One region of the Cupriavidus sp. 05L310 genome, then DNA from elsewhere that is predicted to be linked to it. Evidence: riboswitches for the same ligand, from Rfam matches in the RefSeq annotation. Region 1 holds a riboswitch; the other holds the start of a gene.

Evidence for each region. A riboswitch is a leader RNA that binds a small molecule or an ion and turns the genes downstream of it on or off. The one in region 1 is predicted to bind cobalamin.
Region 2: it holds a riboswitch for cobalamin, as region 1 does, so the genes downstream of both, AC1DS6_RS20285 (TonB-dependent receptor plug domain-containing protein) here and AC1DS6_RS04575 (TonB-dependent receptor) in region 1, are expected to answer to the same signal.

Annotation. Positions count from the first base shown of each region.
Region 1 covers NZ_JBFTOX010000005.1:62,165-69,991, forward strand. Annotated here, with positions in the region: gene AC1DS6_RS04560 (LamG-like jellyroll fold domain-containing protein) at 1-254, shown strand, start outside; gene AC1DS6_RS04565 (YjjA family protein) at 437-898, shown strand; gene AC1DS6_RS04570 (methyl-accepting chemotaxis protein) at 932-2,485, opposite strand; cobalamin riboswitch at 2,782-3,037, shown strand; gene AC1DS6_RS04575 (TonB-dependent receptor) at 3,162-5,408, shown strand; gene AC1DS6_RS04580 (PepSY domain-containing protein) at 5,417-6,946, shown strand; gene AC1DS6_RS04585 (HoxN/HupN/NixA family nickel/cobalt transporter) at 6,999-7,827, shown strand, end outside.
Region 2 covers NZ_JBFTOX010000027.1:89,896-97,722, reverse strand. Annotated here, with positions in the region: gene AC1DS6_RS20325 (XdhC family protein) at 1-75, shown strand, start outside; gene AC1DS6_RS20320 (nucleotidyltransferase family protein) at 72-722, shown strand; gene AC1DS6_RS20315 (SIMPL domain-containing protein) at 801-1,502, opposite strand; gene AC1DS6_RS20310 (sulfite exporter TauE/SafE family protein) at 1,623-2,435, opposite strand; gene AC1DS6_RS20305 (EVE domain-containing protein) at 2,572-3,066, opposite strand; RNA gene ssrS (6S RNA) at 3,269-3,479, opposite strand; gene AC1DS6_RS20295 (cell division protein ZapA) at 3,765-4,106, opposite strand; gene AC1DS6_RS20290 (hypothetical protein) at 4,103-4,420, opposite strand; cobalamin riboswitch at 4,640-4,883, shown strand; gene AC1DS6_RS20285 (TonB-dependent receptor plug domain-containing protein) at 4,979-6,940, shown strand; gene AC1DS6_RS20280 (FecCD family ABC transporter permease) at 6,956-7,827, shown strand, end outside.

The DNA of each region.
Region 1 (7,827 bases):
AGTGGCTGCACGTGGCCATCGTCAACGACGATGTCAGCCATGAAACCATTCTCTACGTGGAAGGCGCGCCGGTGCTGCGCAATGCCGGCAACGCCCCAGGCCTGGCCACGCTCGCGGCGGACATGCCCTGGGTAATCGGCGGCGGTTCCTGGGACGGTGCGCGCGCCGACGGCTTCTTTGGCAGCATTGGCGAGATCCGCATCGTGGGCAAGGCCCTGCAAGCCGCCGAGTGGCTGACGGCACGCAAGGCCTGAGGCCGGATAGGGGGTGTAGCCGCGGCGTCTCCCGGCGCAGCCTGGCATCGGGGCGGACGGTGGCGGATTGCGCCCCGATTGCACCTGGATTGCACCTGGATTGCGCCCGGATTGCGTGCAATGGCAATCCGGGCACGCACTATAGTGGAAGCTGGTTTCCACCAAGCCGGGAGGATCGCCGCATGAACGCCAGAATCTATCGCAACACAGTCGTGAAGATCCTGATCGCCACGCTGATGCCGGTGGCGGCAGCGCACGCGCAGCTCGGGGACATGCTCAAAGGCGCGACGCAGGGCAACGAGGGCGCCATCGGCGGACTCGGCAGCCTGGGCGGGATGGGCAGCATGCCTTCGCTGCAATCCCTGACGTCCGGCAGCACCGGCAATATCGCCGGCATACTGGAATTCTGCGTCAAGAACAACTATCTCGGCGGCGCCAGCGGCGCCGCTTCCGTCAAGGACAAACTGCTGGGCAAGGTTGAAGGTGGCTCGCCCACCGCCGATAGCGGCTATACCGACGGTGCCAAGGGCATCCTGCACAACAGCGACGGCAAGCAGTTCGACCTGAGCGGCGGCGGCCTCAAGGATCAGGTCACCAGGCAGGTCTGCGACAAGGTCCTCGCCCAGGGCAAGTCGCTGCTGTAAGCAGCGGCTTGCCGCCCCTGCCGGGGCGGATACTCAGGCAGCCAGGCGGAACGCCGACACCGCGTGATGCAGTGCGTCGGCCTGATCTTCCAGCGAAGCGGCGGCGGCGCTCGCCTGCTCCACCAGCGCCGCGTTCTGCTGCGTCATCTGGTCCATCTGCGCGACCGCGCGATTGACCTCTTCGATGCCGGTGCGCTGCTCCGCGGTGGCCGATGCGATGCCATCCATGATGGACGTCACGCGGCTGACCGCGTTGACGATCTCGGCCATGGTCTGGCCAGCCTGCTCGACCAGGGCAGAGCCGCTGTCGACCTGGCCCACCGACTCGACGATCAGCGTCTTGATCTCCTTGGCCGCGCCCGCGCTGCGTTGCGCTAGATTGCGCACTTCCCCCGCCACCACGGCGAAGCCGCGCCCCTGCTCGCCGGCGCGAGCGGCTTCCACCGCGGCGTTCAGCGCCAGGATATTGGTCTGGAAGGCGATGCCGTCGATCACGCCGATGATGTCGTTGATCTTGCGCGAGCTGGCGGTGATGCCGCGCATCTTGTCCACCACCTGGCTCACCACGCTGCCGCCCTGCTGCGCAATCTGCGAGGCGTCGGCCACGTACTGGCTGGCCTCGGTGGCGTTGTCGGCATTCTGGCGCACCGTCGCCGTGATCTGCTCCATGCTGGCCGCGGTCTGCTGCAGCGAGGCAGCCTGCTGCTCGGTACGGCTCGACAGGTCGGTATTGCCGGAGGCAATCTCCTGCGCGGCCGAAGTAATGGATTCGGCCGACTGCTGGATCCCCGAGACCGTGCGCGCGAGCTGGTCGCGCATATGGCCGATCGCGTACATCAGGCTGGCGCGGTCATCCGGGGCGACCGTGACCTGCGCGGTGAGGTCGCCGCCAGCCATGCGCAACGCAAGCGCCGCCGCGGTGGCGGGCTCGCCGCCGACCGAGCGCTGGATGCTGCGGATCAGGAGCGTCGCCACCACGGAAATCACGATGCCGAGCAACACCAGCAGCCCGAGCGACTGATACAGCGAGGTGCGGAATTGCGCCTCCACGTCATCCATATAGGTGCCCGCGACGAGGTCCCAGTTCCACGGCTTGTAGCGTGCCACGTAGCCGACCTTCGGGCTTGGCTGGTCGCTGCCAGGCTTGGGCCACCAGTAGTCCAGATGACCCGAGCCTTCCGCCGAAGCGCCACGCGCCGCGATATCGACGTACAAGGCGTTGCCCTTGGCGTCCTTGAAATCGCGCAGGTTCTTGCCATTGAGCTTGGCGTTGATGGGATGCATCAGCATCACGGAATCCGCGCTGACGATGGTGATGTAGCCGTCCTTGCCATAGCGCTGCGCGGCGATGCGGGCAGTGGCCTGGGCCTTGGCCTCATCCTCGGTCATCTTCCCCTGGCGTGCCTGCTCGGCATAGTCGCGCACCAGGGACAGCGACATATCGACCACGTTGGCCAGTTCGCCACGACGGTCCGCCATCTGCAACTGGCGGGTCTGGAAGGCGTGCATCACGGTCAGCAGGAGCAGACCTAGCCAGGCCAGCACGAGAGGGATCCACAGCTTTTTTCGCAAGGTCAGTTGATTCATGAAGTTCGCTTTTTCTAGGCAAGTACCAGCGATGCGGGAGACACGCGGCATCTCCGGGATATCGGAACGGCTTGCGCCTTCTTTAGCGTCAACTGGGGAAAGCCCGCAAGAAAAAAGCAAGAAGCGGCATCTATATCGTACAAAGCACCACAGTGAAGAGAGATCCCGTCGTGACGAGGACGCCGGCACTCTCATGGTGCATTGCCGGCCACCCGAATATGCCTGTCAAAAACCACTGGAATGCGGCTACAATCCGCCTCGCATTCGGATTCACTGTTGCAAGTGAATTGCAATTGGAATGCAAATGGTTCGAAGGTGCCCTCGCGCGCGTCAAGCGGCGGGGGTTAAACGGGAAACAGGTGCGCCACGGCCAGGCCGCGGCAAATCCTGTGCTGCCCCCGCAACGGTCAGCAGGTACAAAGGTGTCACGCCGCGCCCGTAGGCAGCGGCAGCCACTGCGCATCGATGCGTGGGAAGGCGGCACCCCGGACGCGCCCCAGTGGCAGGCGTCCCCCTGCGAGCCCGGATACCGGCCTTCGACCGATCACCGAGGCTGCGGACGGGCGGCCAGGCGTGAGGCGGCTGGCCATGGGCCCGCCGCCACTGCGCGCTCGTCCGTGGCTTCTTCGTTCATTGCCGCCAGGCGGGGTCGCCTGCGGCCAACGATGGAAAGTCCATGTCCGCGCGCCCTCGCATTGCCCGCACCCCCCTGCCGGGCTCCTCCAGGCACCTTTTCACTCCCGCCCCGCGCAAGCTGGCGCACCACTGCGCGCTCGCGCTCTCGCTCGGGGCCTTTGCCACGCTGGGCACGGACGCGGCCTGGGCCGCGGACGATACGCCAGCCTCGGAGCGCTCCCAGCCGTCTCGGAAAGACACCACGGTGCTACCGGCGGTGATGGTCACCGGTGACTCGCAGTTGCCAGGGCTGGCACTGTCGGAGCCCACGGGCACGGGCAGCCGGCTTGGCCTGACCCCGCTGGAAACGCCTGCCAGCGTCGAGGTGCTGTCCGGCGAGACGATACGCGAGCGCGGCGACCAGTCGGTGCGCGAAGCCGTTACCCGCACCACCGGCATAACCTCCAACGGCGCCCCCGGCAACGGCGGCACGTCGCTCACGGCGCGCGGCTTCTCCGGACAAGGCTCGGTGATGCAGCTGTACGACGGCACACGGCTCTACGTCGCCTCCGGCACCGTGACCTTCCCCTTCGACACCTGGTCGGCGGACCGCATCGAAGTCCTGCGCGGCGCGGCCTCGGTCATGTACGGCGAGGGCGCGATCGGCGGCGTGGTCAACGTGATCCCCAAGAAGCCGCTGCGCGCGCCGATCGCCAACGAGCTGCAGCTCACCGGCGGCACCCAGCGCACCGCGCGCGCCGCCTTCGACAGCGGCGGCGCGGTCAACGAGAATCTCTCGTACCGCTTCAATGCCAACTACGCGCGCTCCGGCGGCTGGGTGGACCGGGGCGATTCGCGCAGCCTGGCGGTGTCGGCCGCGGTGCGGCTCGACGTATCGCCGGAGTTCAATATGACGCTGTCCTATGACGACGGCGACCAGCACCCGATGCAATACCTGGGCACGCCGCTGGTCAGCGGCAGCCTGGACACCTCCCTGCGCAAGAAGAACTACAACGTCGGCGATGCCGAGATCACCTACCGCGACCGCTGGACCCGGCTCGCCGCGCAATGGCAGCCCAATGAACGAGTGACGGTGCGCAACCAGTTCTACTACCTCACCAGCCAGCGCCACTGGCGCGATGCCGAGTCCTATACCTTCCTGCCGGCAACCGGCCAGGTGCGCCGCACCGACTACCTGGAAATCCTGCACAACCAGGAGCAGGTGGGCGACCGCGCCGACCTGAAGATCGACGGGCAGCTGTTCGGCATGGCCAATACCGCCCTGGTGGGATTCGACGTCAACCGGATCAACTTCACCCACAGCAACAACTCGCCCTACGGCGGTACCTCCACCGTGAATGCCTACCAGTTCGATCCGGGCCAGTTCTTCAGCCCGCCGGGCATCGTCACGTCGCCGCGCTTCCGTACCCACACCACGCAATACGCGCTGTTTGGCGAAGACCGCCTCAAGCTGACTCGGCAATGGTCGGTGATCGGCGGCGTGCGGCTCGACCATGCCGAACTGGAGCGCGGCAACCTGGTCTCCGGCGACGACTGGACCCGCAGCTTCAACAACGTCACCTGGCGCGCGGGCACGGTCTACGAATTCACACCCGCCTTTTCCGTCTACGCGCAGTACGCCACGGCCACCGACCCCCTTGGCGCACTGATCACCACCTCGGATGCGCAAAAGGACTTCAAGCTCGCTACCGGCAGGCAGATCGAAGCCGGGGTCAAGCAGTCGTTCTGGAACCAGCGCGGCGAGTGGACCTTTGCCGCCTACCAGATCGTCAAGAAGAACCTCCTCACGCGCAATGCCGGCAACCCGGCGCTCTCGGTGCAGGTAGGCGAGCAGTCCTCGCGCGGGCTGGAAGCCTCGGTCAGCGTGGAACTGATGCGCGGCCTGCGCGTGGATGCCAACGGCACCTTGCTGCGGGCCCGGTACGACGACTTCACCGAAAGCGTGAACGGCGCCCTGGTCTCGCGCAACGGCAACGTGCCGACGAACGTGCCGCAGCAGGCGGCCAACCTGTGGCTGACCTGGGCCTTCGCGCCGCGGTGGCAGGCCGGCGGCGGCCTGCGCTACGTGGGCAAGCGTTATACCAACAATGCCAACACGACGGCCATGCCGTCGTACACGGTGGTCGATGCCTCGCTGCAATGGCGCATATCGCGCAAGACGGCGCTGACACTGCGGGTCTACAACCTGTTCAATCGCGACTACGCCGAATCGTCCGGCAACAGCGGCGCCCAGTGGCTGCTGGGACGGCCGCGCGCCGCTGAGCTGTCGGCCAATTTCTACTTCTAGGCCAGGCCATGGCGAGCACGCCCCTGTCCTGGCGCGAGTCCTGCTGGCGCTTCACGCGCCGCTGGCTCTATCTGGTGCACCGCTGGGCCGGCATCGCCGGCTGCCTGCTGATCGCCATGTGGTTCCTGTCGGGACTGGTCATGATGTATGTGGCCTTTCCCGCGCTGACCGACGCCGAGCGCCTCGCGGGGCTGCCGCCGCTGGACGTGGCCACGGTGCGGGTCTCGCCCGATGCGGCGATGGCCGGCGCAGGCCTCGCCCGCTTTCCGCGCAGCCTGCGCCTGGAAATGATGGGCGCGCACCCCGTCTATCGCATGGTCGACTGGAACGGGAAGCCACACACCGTGTCCGCGCGCAACGCGGCCCGCATCGAACAGGTGGATGCCCCCGCCGCGCAAGAGATCGCCCGGCGCTTCTCCGGCGCCGCCGGCGCGCGCTGGATCGAGACCGCCGAGCGGGACCAGTGGACCGTGCCCAACGGACTGAATCCCTGGCGCCCGCTGCACCGCATTGCGCTGGACGATGCCGCCGGCACCGAGCTGTATGTCTCCGCGCGCACCGGCGAAGTCATGCGCGACACGAACCGCAACGAGCGATTCTGGAACTGGCTTGGCGCGGTCCCGCACTGGCTTTACTTCACGCCGGTGCGGGCCGATCCGCCGCTGTGGCGGCAGGTGGTGCTGTGGACATCCGGCGTCTGCATCGCCGTGGCGATCAGCGGCATCTGGATCGGCTGGCTGCGCCTGCGCGTGCGCCGCCGCTTTGCGCATGGCAGCGCCGGCGGCACCTCGCCCTATCACGGCTGGATGGCCTGGCACCATATCGCCGGCCTGGCCGGTTCGCTGTTCCTGCTGGCCTGGCTGGCAAGCGGCTGGCTATCGGTCAATCCCAACCAGTGGTTTCCGGGGCGCGCGTTTGCGCAGCCCGCGCTGGAGCGCTATGCGGGCGAAGTCCTGCCGCGCTTTCCCGCCAGGGACGCCACGGCGCTTGCGGGGATGCCGCCTGGCACCGGCGCGCCCCCGCGGGAAATCAAGATGGCCTGGCAGGCCGGATTGCCGGTCTTGCTGGTGGCGCGGGCCGCTGCCGGCGCCGCGGTCACGACGCAGGCTTACCGTGCCGACACCGGGGCGCCGCTTGCGATCTCCGCCGGGGCGCTCGCGCAGGCTGCCGCCCGGCTGGTGCCGGACGCGGCTGTCGCTGGCAGCGACCTGCTGCAACAAGACGACGCCTACTGGTACAGCCACCACCAGCCGCGCAAGCTGCCGGTGCTGCGCGTGCGCTTTGACGATGCCGCCGAAACCTGGGCGTATATCGATCCCGACAACGGCAACCTGCTCGGCCGCAGCGACAGCAGCCGGCGCGCCTACCGGTGGTTGTTCAATGCCGCGCATAGCTGGGATCTCGGCTGGCTGCTGCGGCATCGCCCCGCCTGGGACCTGGCGGTCTGGCTGCTTTCGATCGTCGGGCTGGCAGGCGCTGTCAGCGGCGTGGTGATCGGCTGGCGCAGGTTGTTTCGCAGGCGCCGCCGCCGGGCATGAATCCCGGCGGTCGCCCATTTACCCAACATTCCGGACCGTTCACGGAGCCCCCATGTTTCGCTTCCTCGCCAGCATCTTCAACGACCAGGACGCCGACGTGCGCCGCAAGGTCATTGCGCTCTATGTCTTCCTGATCGCCGCCAACGCCGGGGCGTGGGTGTGGGCGCTGGTGGCGTTCCGCGAGCACCCCATGCTGCTGGCCTCGGCGGTCCTGGCCTACACGCTCGGCCTGCGCCACGCCGTCGATGCCGACCATATCGCAGCCATCGACAACGTCACGCGCAAGCTGATGCAGGAAGGCAAGCGCCCGGTGACGGTCGGCTTCTTCTTCTCGCTCGGCCATTCCACCGTGGTCACGCTGATGTCGATCGGCATCGCCGTTGCCGCCGCCGCGCTGCAAACGCGCTTTGCGGACATGAAAGCCGTGGGCGGCATGATCGGCACCAGCGTGTCCGCGCTGTTCCTGTTCCTGCTGGCCTTCTTCAACCTGCTGATCCTGATCTCCGTGTGGCGCGCCTTCCGGGCGGTCAAGCGCGGCGAGGCGCTCAAGGAGCAGGACCTGGACCTGCTGCTGAACAACCGCGGCGTGCTGTCGCGGCTGTTCCGCCCGCTGTTCCGGCTGGCCAGCCGCAGCTGGCACCTGTTCCCGATGGGGCTGCTGTTCGGCCTCGGCTTCGATACCGCCACCGAGGTGGCGCTGTTCGGGCTATCGGCGGCGGAGGCGGCAAAAGGCGTGCCGTTCTGGACCATCATGGTGTTCCCCGCGCTGTTCACCGCCGGCATGTCGCTGGTGGACACCACCGACGGCATCCTGATGCTGGGCGCCTACGGCTGGGCCTTCACCAAGCCGATCCGCAAGCTCTACTACAACATGACCATCA
Region 2 (7,827 bases), on a different contig from region 1:
GACGGCTGCAAGGTGGAATTCGAGCGCGAGCCGGGCAAGTACCTGGCGATCGCGCGGCAGCGGGAAACGACATGAACGACATGAGCGAGACTGCGACCGCGCTGCCTGCCTTCTCGGCGGTCGTGCTGGCCGCCGGCATGTCATCGAGGATGGGGGACAGGCACAAGCTGCTGCTGCCGGTGGCAGGGCAACCCGCGGTCAGGCGTACCGTACGCGCCGTGCTTGCGGCGGGACCGCAACAGCTTGTCGTGGTGACCGGCTTCCAGGGCCGCGCGGTGATCGAATCGCTTGAGGACCTGCCAGTCGGCTTCCAGCCCAATCCGCGCTACGAGGAGGGCCAGATGACCTCGGTGGCCGCCGGCGTCGCCGCGCTGCGGCTGCCGTGCAGCGTGGTGCTGGTCTGCCTGGCCGACCAGGTCTTGCTGGAGGCCGGCGATTACCGGGAGCTGGTGGACGCCTTCGGCGCCATGCCGCGCGGCTCGATCCTGGTCCCGGTATTCGCGGGGCAGCGGGGCAACCCGGTCGCCTTTTCCGCCAGCTATGCCGCCGAGGTGGTGGCGGGGCACGTCAATCCCGGCTGCCGCAAACTGATCGCCGACCATCCGGACGAAGTCTTCGTCCATGAAGCCAGCCACGACCGCTTCACCACCGACATGGATACACCGGAGGACTACGCCCGCATCGTGGAGCGGCTGCGCGTTGGCAGCACGGCTCGCGCATAGGAAAACGGGCCTCTCCCGCTGCGCGGAAGAGGCCCGTTTGACCCGTGTGTGGTTCGTCCTGGTCCGGACGCGCGGGATTTACTTCAGCATCTGCACCGAACCGTTTACCGTCACCGTGACCTGGGCCTTGCCGCCCTCTACCGGCACCGGCGCGGAATCGGCCATCATGGCCTTGGCCGCGTACATGCGCGGCATCGGCTGCACGGCGCCGGCTTCGCTCACCTGGACTTCACGGATGGTGTAGCTGCCGTAGCCGAACAGTTTGGTGGTGGCCTGCGCTTTTTCGCGGAAGGAGGCCACGGCCTGCTCGGTCAGCTTGGCCTCGGCGGCGTGGCGGGCTTCGCGCGACAGCGAGAAGCTGATGTTCTGCACCTGCATCTGGCCGGCGAGCTGGCCCGCGAGCTTGGACACCGCGGAGAAATCACGCGACTCCAGAATCACCTCGGCGCGGCCGCGCCAGGTGCTGATGCGCCCGTTCTTGTCGTTGGACGGATAAATGGTGAAGCCGCCTGATTGCGCCTGCACGCCGCTGGTCCGCTTTGCCTGGGCAATCACTTCCTGCGTCTTCGCCGACAACGACGAGGAAATCGCGCCGGGCTCCGCGCCTTCCTGTTCGGCTGCCAGTGTCATGTGCACCACGTCGGTGGGTACCTCGGTGGCGGCCTGGGCGGACAGCGACAGCACGCCGGCGGGCGCCGGGTCGTGGGTCGGGCCACCACCCTGGGCGGAGGCAACCATGGCGGTGGTACCGAGCAGCGTGGCGGCAAGCAGTTGTTTCATCAGGATTCTCCCTTTCTTGGCGATGCAAATCAGACGCGCGGCCGAGGTGATCGTTCCGTTACCTTGCGATCGACGTTGTATCTACATGTATCCGCTGCGCTGCACCGCCCAAGCCGCCGCTCAGAACGCGTGCCAGGCCTTCCACAGCATATAGGCCGCAAGACTGAACAGCAGGCAGGCGAAGACCTTCTTGAGTTGCCCGACATCCATGCGGTGCGCGGTGCGCGCCCCCAGCGGCGCGGTCAGCACGCTGGCCACGGCGATCACCGCCAGCGCTGGCAGATAGATGTAGCCGAGCGAACCCGCCGGGAGCCCGCCCTGGCCCAGCCCGCTCCATACATAGCCGATCACGCTCGCCACGGCGATGGGAAAGCCGAGCGCGGCCGAGGTGGCCACGGCGTTGTGGATGGGCACGTTGCACCAGGTCATGAACGGCACCGAGACAAAACCGCCCCCCGCGCCGACCAGGCTGGACAGGAAGCCGATCACCCCGCCGGCGCCCAGCATGCCCGGCGTGCCGGGGAGCTGCCGGTGCGGGGCGGGCTTGCGGTTGCGCAGCATTTGCCACGCGGAGAAACCGACAAACACCGCGAACAGCAGCGACAGCCAGCTCGTCTTGAGCGCCGCGAAGACCTTGCCGCCCCCGATCATGCCGCCGATCAGGATGCCCGGGGCCAGCGCGAGCACCAGTTTCCATCGCACCATGCCGCGCTTGTGATGGGCACGTACCGAGGACAGCGAAGTGAACAGGATGGTCGCCATGGAAGTGGCGATCGCCATATGGACGATGGCCTCATGCGGGAAGGCCATGGCGGTGAACAGCAGCGTGAGGAAGGGCACCATCAGCATGCCGCCGCCGACGCCGAGCAAGCCGGCGCAAAAACCGGTGAAGGCGCCGAGCAGCAATAGCCCGGGAATCAGGGAAAAACTCATGATGCGGAATCGGCCTTATTGGTGTTGTAGTTATGTAGTCGGCAGCCATTGTGTCATGCCGCCTGTGTGACCGTCAGTGCTGCCCGCCATGGTGGGCGGCCGCAGCCGCGCCGCATCTTTGAAGCGTTTCAGCGCATCAGCGCATCAGATTCGTGGTAATGAAACGCCATTCGGCCGGCGTCACCGGCGTGATCGACAAGCGGTTGCCGCGGCGTAGCACGGCCATGTCCGCCAGTTCCTCGTGCGCGCGCAGGTCGGCGAGCGAGATCAGCGGGCCCTTGCCGACAAAGCGCACGTCGACCAGCATCCAGCGCGGTGCATCGGGCTTGGCGGCGGCATCGTAGTAGTCGCTCTTCGGGTCGAACTGGGTGGGATCGGGATAGGGCTGCGAGCTGACTTCGGCCAGGCCGGCAATGCCGGGCTGCGGGCAGGAGGAGTGATAGAACAGCACGCCGTCGCCGATGCGCATGGCGTCGCGCATGAAGTTGCGTGCCTGATAATTGCGCACGCCGGTCCATGGCAAGGTGCCACGCTCGGCCAGGGTATCGATGCTGGCCTCATCGGGTTCCGATTTCATCAGCCAGTACTGGCGGGCGCGCGTGGTGGCATTGGCTTGCGTGGATCGGCTCATGGGCAGGCAGGGCAGGCGTGACGTTGGCGACAGCGCTATGGTGCAGCAAGCCCGGCCAAAAGAAAACCGTTTGCCCGACGCGGGCCGGCGTGGGCGCGCATCAGCAAGGAAGCGGGGGCAGGGCGCAGGAGGGAAACATGGCGGCGCAAGAAAGCGCGGCACAAAAGGAAAAGGCGGTGGTTAAAAAACCACCGCCTTTAGAGGGGTCCCCGCCTCGGCCGCTGGATCGGCATCCTGAACCCAAGTGAGGTTCAGAGTGGCTGCGGAAGCCGCATTTCGGGTACATCACTGTTTCAGGGAGTCCAGACTGCGACTATGAACCAAGCGACGCGCTCGCCCACACGGCATAATCCCGCACCAACAAATGCTTATCGGTTCAAGGAATATGATCCTGACGAACCAGGCAGGGAAACTGTCAAACGTCTGACCTTTATTGCACTACCGAACACAACGGCTCCGGGAGGGCTGTCAGACGTTTGCCGTTTCGAACTTGGATGGGATGAAAACGGCGGTCAGGCGCGATAACCCGACCTAAGGTGCCGCAACTATGTGGCTTGGTGCGGCTTGGCTCCACTATACACCGCACCGCTTTCCATACCAAGCCCGTCGTTGCGTGTCGTTACATTTTGCTGACGCGCGCGGCATGTCGGGCACATCGCGGCTCCCCTGTGCCGTGCGGTACACCGCCTGCGGTGCGTTCAGTTGCGCGGCGCGGGCGCATTGGTACCCACGTGCGCGTACTGCCGCAGGGCTTCGTCCGCGCGTTCGTTGAGTTCGCGAATGCGCGCGCGCACGGCATCGACGGGAATCGCGCCGTCCTCCTGCTGCTTGCGCTTGAGCGAGAGCAGGTCGGAGGCGATGCTGATGGCGGCCATCACGGCAACGCGTTCCACGCCTTTGGCGGACACGCCGCCCTTGAGGCGGGTCATCTGGTCGTCTACCAGTGCCACGGCTTCCAGCAGCGCGGCTTCATTGTCGGGCGAAATGGCGAAACGGTAGGACTGGCCGGCAATGTTCACTTCGACTTGCTTGTTGCTCATGCGTTTTCTCCGGGAGCCTTGTGATCGGCGCGGCTGGCCGCCTCGCCTTCGCCCAGCAGGTCGAGCTGGCGGGCGTCGCTGGCGGTGGGCAGCTTGTCGAGGATCGACTGGATGCGCAACTGCGCTTCCTCGATCTTGATATTGAGCAGCTCGCGGTCTGCCGCCATGGCTTCGCGGTCGCCGCGCAGCTGGCTGGCCTCGGCCTGCAGGCGTTCGATCTCCTCGCGCAGCCGCTGGTTCTCCGCCGCAAGGGTATCGGCATGGTGCAGCACACGCCCGATCTTGGCGGCGAGTTGTTCGAGTTCGGTGAGCATAGAGCCTGTCATATCTAGGGTCTCGGGTTTTGGGATTTTAGCCCAAGCGCTATCGTGAGGACGGCGAACGCAGGTGTGTGTGACCGGGCCTGCGCGCCGAAGTTGCATGCATCGTCGCTTAACGGCATTCCGGGCGACGGCTTTATGCCTGTTTTCAGGCGCCCGCCACTGGTTTTCCGCCGGAATCACGCGGCATTGACGCTTGCCCTGAAACTGCCTACACTCGCGCACGTTCCAGGTGCTCGTAATCCTATTCACTACAGGGTTGCAGTTCAACGGGAAACAGGGAGCCAGCCGCCGCCGCCAGGGCGGGGCCGTGCCAACCTGTGCTGCCCCCGCAACGGTAAGCGACCGCGATCGCAAGATCGCAAGGCCGACCCACAAGCCACTGAACCGCAAGGTTCGGGAAGGCGGTCGGACTGGTGTCGCCAGCCCGGATACCGGCCTGGATGAGAGTGCGCTGCCTTTTGCTGTCTTTTTGCGGGAACCGGCGGCGTGCTTCGTCGCCAGACGGTCCGCGGGGGAACGGACCAGGCAGATCTCTCCCACAATCGCATCATGCGCTCATCGTCCTACAGGTCGAGCCGTCCGGCATTGCCGGCGCGCCGTCACACCGCCCCCGTCTTCGTCTCCCGGCAACTGCCCGCAGCGCTTGCCGCCTTGCTTGCCGTGAGCGCGCCTGGCATCGCCATGGCCCAGTCCGCCGGACAATCCGCCTCGCAGCCCGCGGCCGATGCGCAACTAGACCCGGTGGTGGTCACTGCCACCCGCACTGTCCAGCCGTTGACCGAGGCGCTGCCGCATACCACCGTAGTGACCCAGCAGGACATCGTCAACTCGCAAGCCATCGACCTGCGCTCGTTGCTGCGCACGCAGGCCGGCGTGGAGTTTGCCGCCAACGGCGGCCTGGGTGCCAATACCAGCCTGTTCATGCGCGGGGCCAACTCCAACCAGACGCTGATCCTGATCGACGGCGTGCGGATCTCGGCTGCCAGCAGCGGCACGGCCCAGCTCTCGAATATCCTGCCCGACCAGATCGACCATATCGAGATCGTGCGCGGCAATGTCTCGGCGCTCTATGGCTCGGATGCGATCGGCGGCGTGGTGCAGATCTTCACCAAGAGCGGTGCGGGCCAGGCTCCCGCAGCCAACGCTCAGATCGAATACGGCAGCAACAATACGCGCCAGGGCACGGTGGGCTACGGCGGCCAGGTGGGCGATACCTCGTTCAATATCACCGGATCGGCCGTCAAGACAGACGGTTTTTCGGCGATCAATGCGGCCCAATGGAACGGTGACAATCCGGCCAAGGCAAAGAAGGGCACAGGCCCGAACCCGAACGACAACCCGTATGACAACAAGAGCGTATCGGGCCAGGTGAAGCATCGTTTCACCAGCGACTGGGACGCCGGCGTCACCGCCTACTACTCGAAGAGCAAGCTCTCCTACGACACCACGACAGGCAAACCGACCGATGTCTGGTGGATGAACAGCGAGTTGTACACCGTATCCGCCTTTGTCAACGGCAAGTTCACCCGGGACTGGACCACGCATTTCAAGATCGCGCAGAGCGGGGACAATAGCGAAAACACCCTGAACGGACTGTTCAACAGCAACTTCAACACGCGCAACCGCCAGTACACGTGGCAGAACGAATATGCGCTGGCGCCCACCCATAAGCTGCTGTTCGGCACGGAGTATGCGCAGCAGGAATTCAGCTCGAACACGTATGGCGCGCCGGGCCGCAATATCATGTCGGTGTTCGGCGGCTACAATGGCCGGCTGGGCAAGCACCAGCTGCAGCTCAATGCGCGCAACGACCATTACTCGGATTTCGGCAGCCAGGCGAGCTATTTCGCCGGCTACGGCTATAACGTGACCGAGGCGTTCAAGCTGATCGCCAACGCCAGCAATGCCTTCCGCGCGCCCACCTTCAACGAACTGTACTATCCCAACTATGGCCAGCCCGGCATCCAGCCCGAGCGCGCCAAGTCGGTCGAGCTGGGCGCGCAGTACAGCACGGACAGCGCCGGCCTGCTGCGCGTGACCGCGTTCGAGACCCGCTACGACAACCTGATCACCGCCGCGTTGCAGCCCAACGGCTTGTTCCTGGCGCAGAATATCAACAAGGCCAAGGTGCAGGGCATCGAAGCCTCGTGGCGCGCCAGGCTGATGGGCACCGATGTGGGCGCCAGCGTGACCTTCCAGAACCCGGTGGACGAGCAGAGCAATACGCAGTTGCTGCGCCGCGCGCGCCGCCATGCCGCCTTCGACGTGGGCCGCCAGTTCGGCGCCTTCCGCCTGGGCGGCGAGTGGATTGTTTCGTCGGCCCGCCTCGATAGCGGATCGCGTACCCTGGGCGGATACGGTATCGTCAACCTCACTGCCCGTTACAACATCGACAAGCAATGGTTCGTTGCCGCCCGCGTGGAAAACCTGTTCGACAAGAACTACCAGCTCGCCTATCCCTACAACACGCAGGGACGCGCCGGCTTTATCACGCTGGGCTGGCGCCAGTGATGGCGGCCGCCTGAGATGCGTCGCGCGCTAGCCGTCTGGCTGATGCTTGCCGCCGCCGGCGTGGCGGTGTTCCTGCTGTCCCTGGCGGTGGGCAGCGTGCCGCTGTCGGGCACGCAGGTCTGGCAGGCGCTGTCAGGCGCCACCGACGATACCGCCGGCGCGATCGTGCGTGAGCTGCGGCTGCCGCGCGCGGCGGCCGCCTTCGCCTGCGGCGGCCTGCTGGCGCTGACCGGCGCGCTGATGCAGGTGCTGCTGCGCAATCCGCTGGCCGAGCCCTATGTGCTGGGCGTCTCGGGCGGCGCGGCCACCGGCGCGCTCACCGCCATGCTGATGATGTGGCCGCTCTGGACGGTGCAGGCCGGTGCAGCGGGCGGCGCACTGTTCTCGATGCTGCTGGTGGCCACGCTGGCCCGGCGCGACCTGCTGCACCCGCAGGTGCAGGGCGGCCACCATGAGGCCGGCTCGCGCCTGCTTCTCACCGGCGTGATCCTGGCCGCGGGCTGGGGCGCGCTGATTACCCTGATCCTGAGCGTGGCGCCCGAAGCGCGGCTGCGCGGCATGTTGTTCTGGCTGACCGGCGATCTTGGCGGTACCGCCAGCTACGGGCTCGCGCTGGGTGCCCTGGCGTTGGCCGTGCTGCTGGCGATGCCGCTGGCGCGCTCGCTCAATGCGATGCTGCTGGGCGAGACGGTAGCGCAGGCGCTGGGCGTGCGCGTCGGCGCCGTGCGGATGTCGGTGTTCGTGCTGGCCTCGCTGGCCATCGCGGTGGCCATCACGTCCGCCGGCTCGATCGGCTTTGTCGGCCTGGTGGTGCCGCATCTGGTGCGCCTGGCCTGGGGCAACGACCAGCGCCTGTTGTTGCCAGCCTCGGCCTTGCTCGGCGGCGC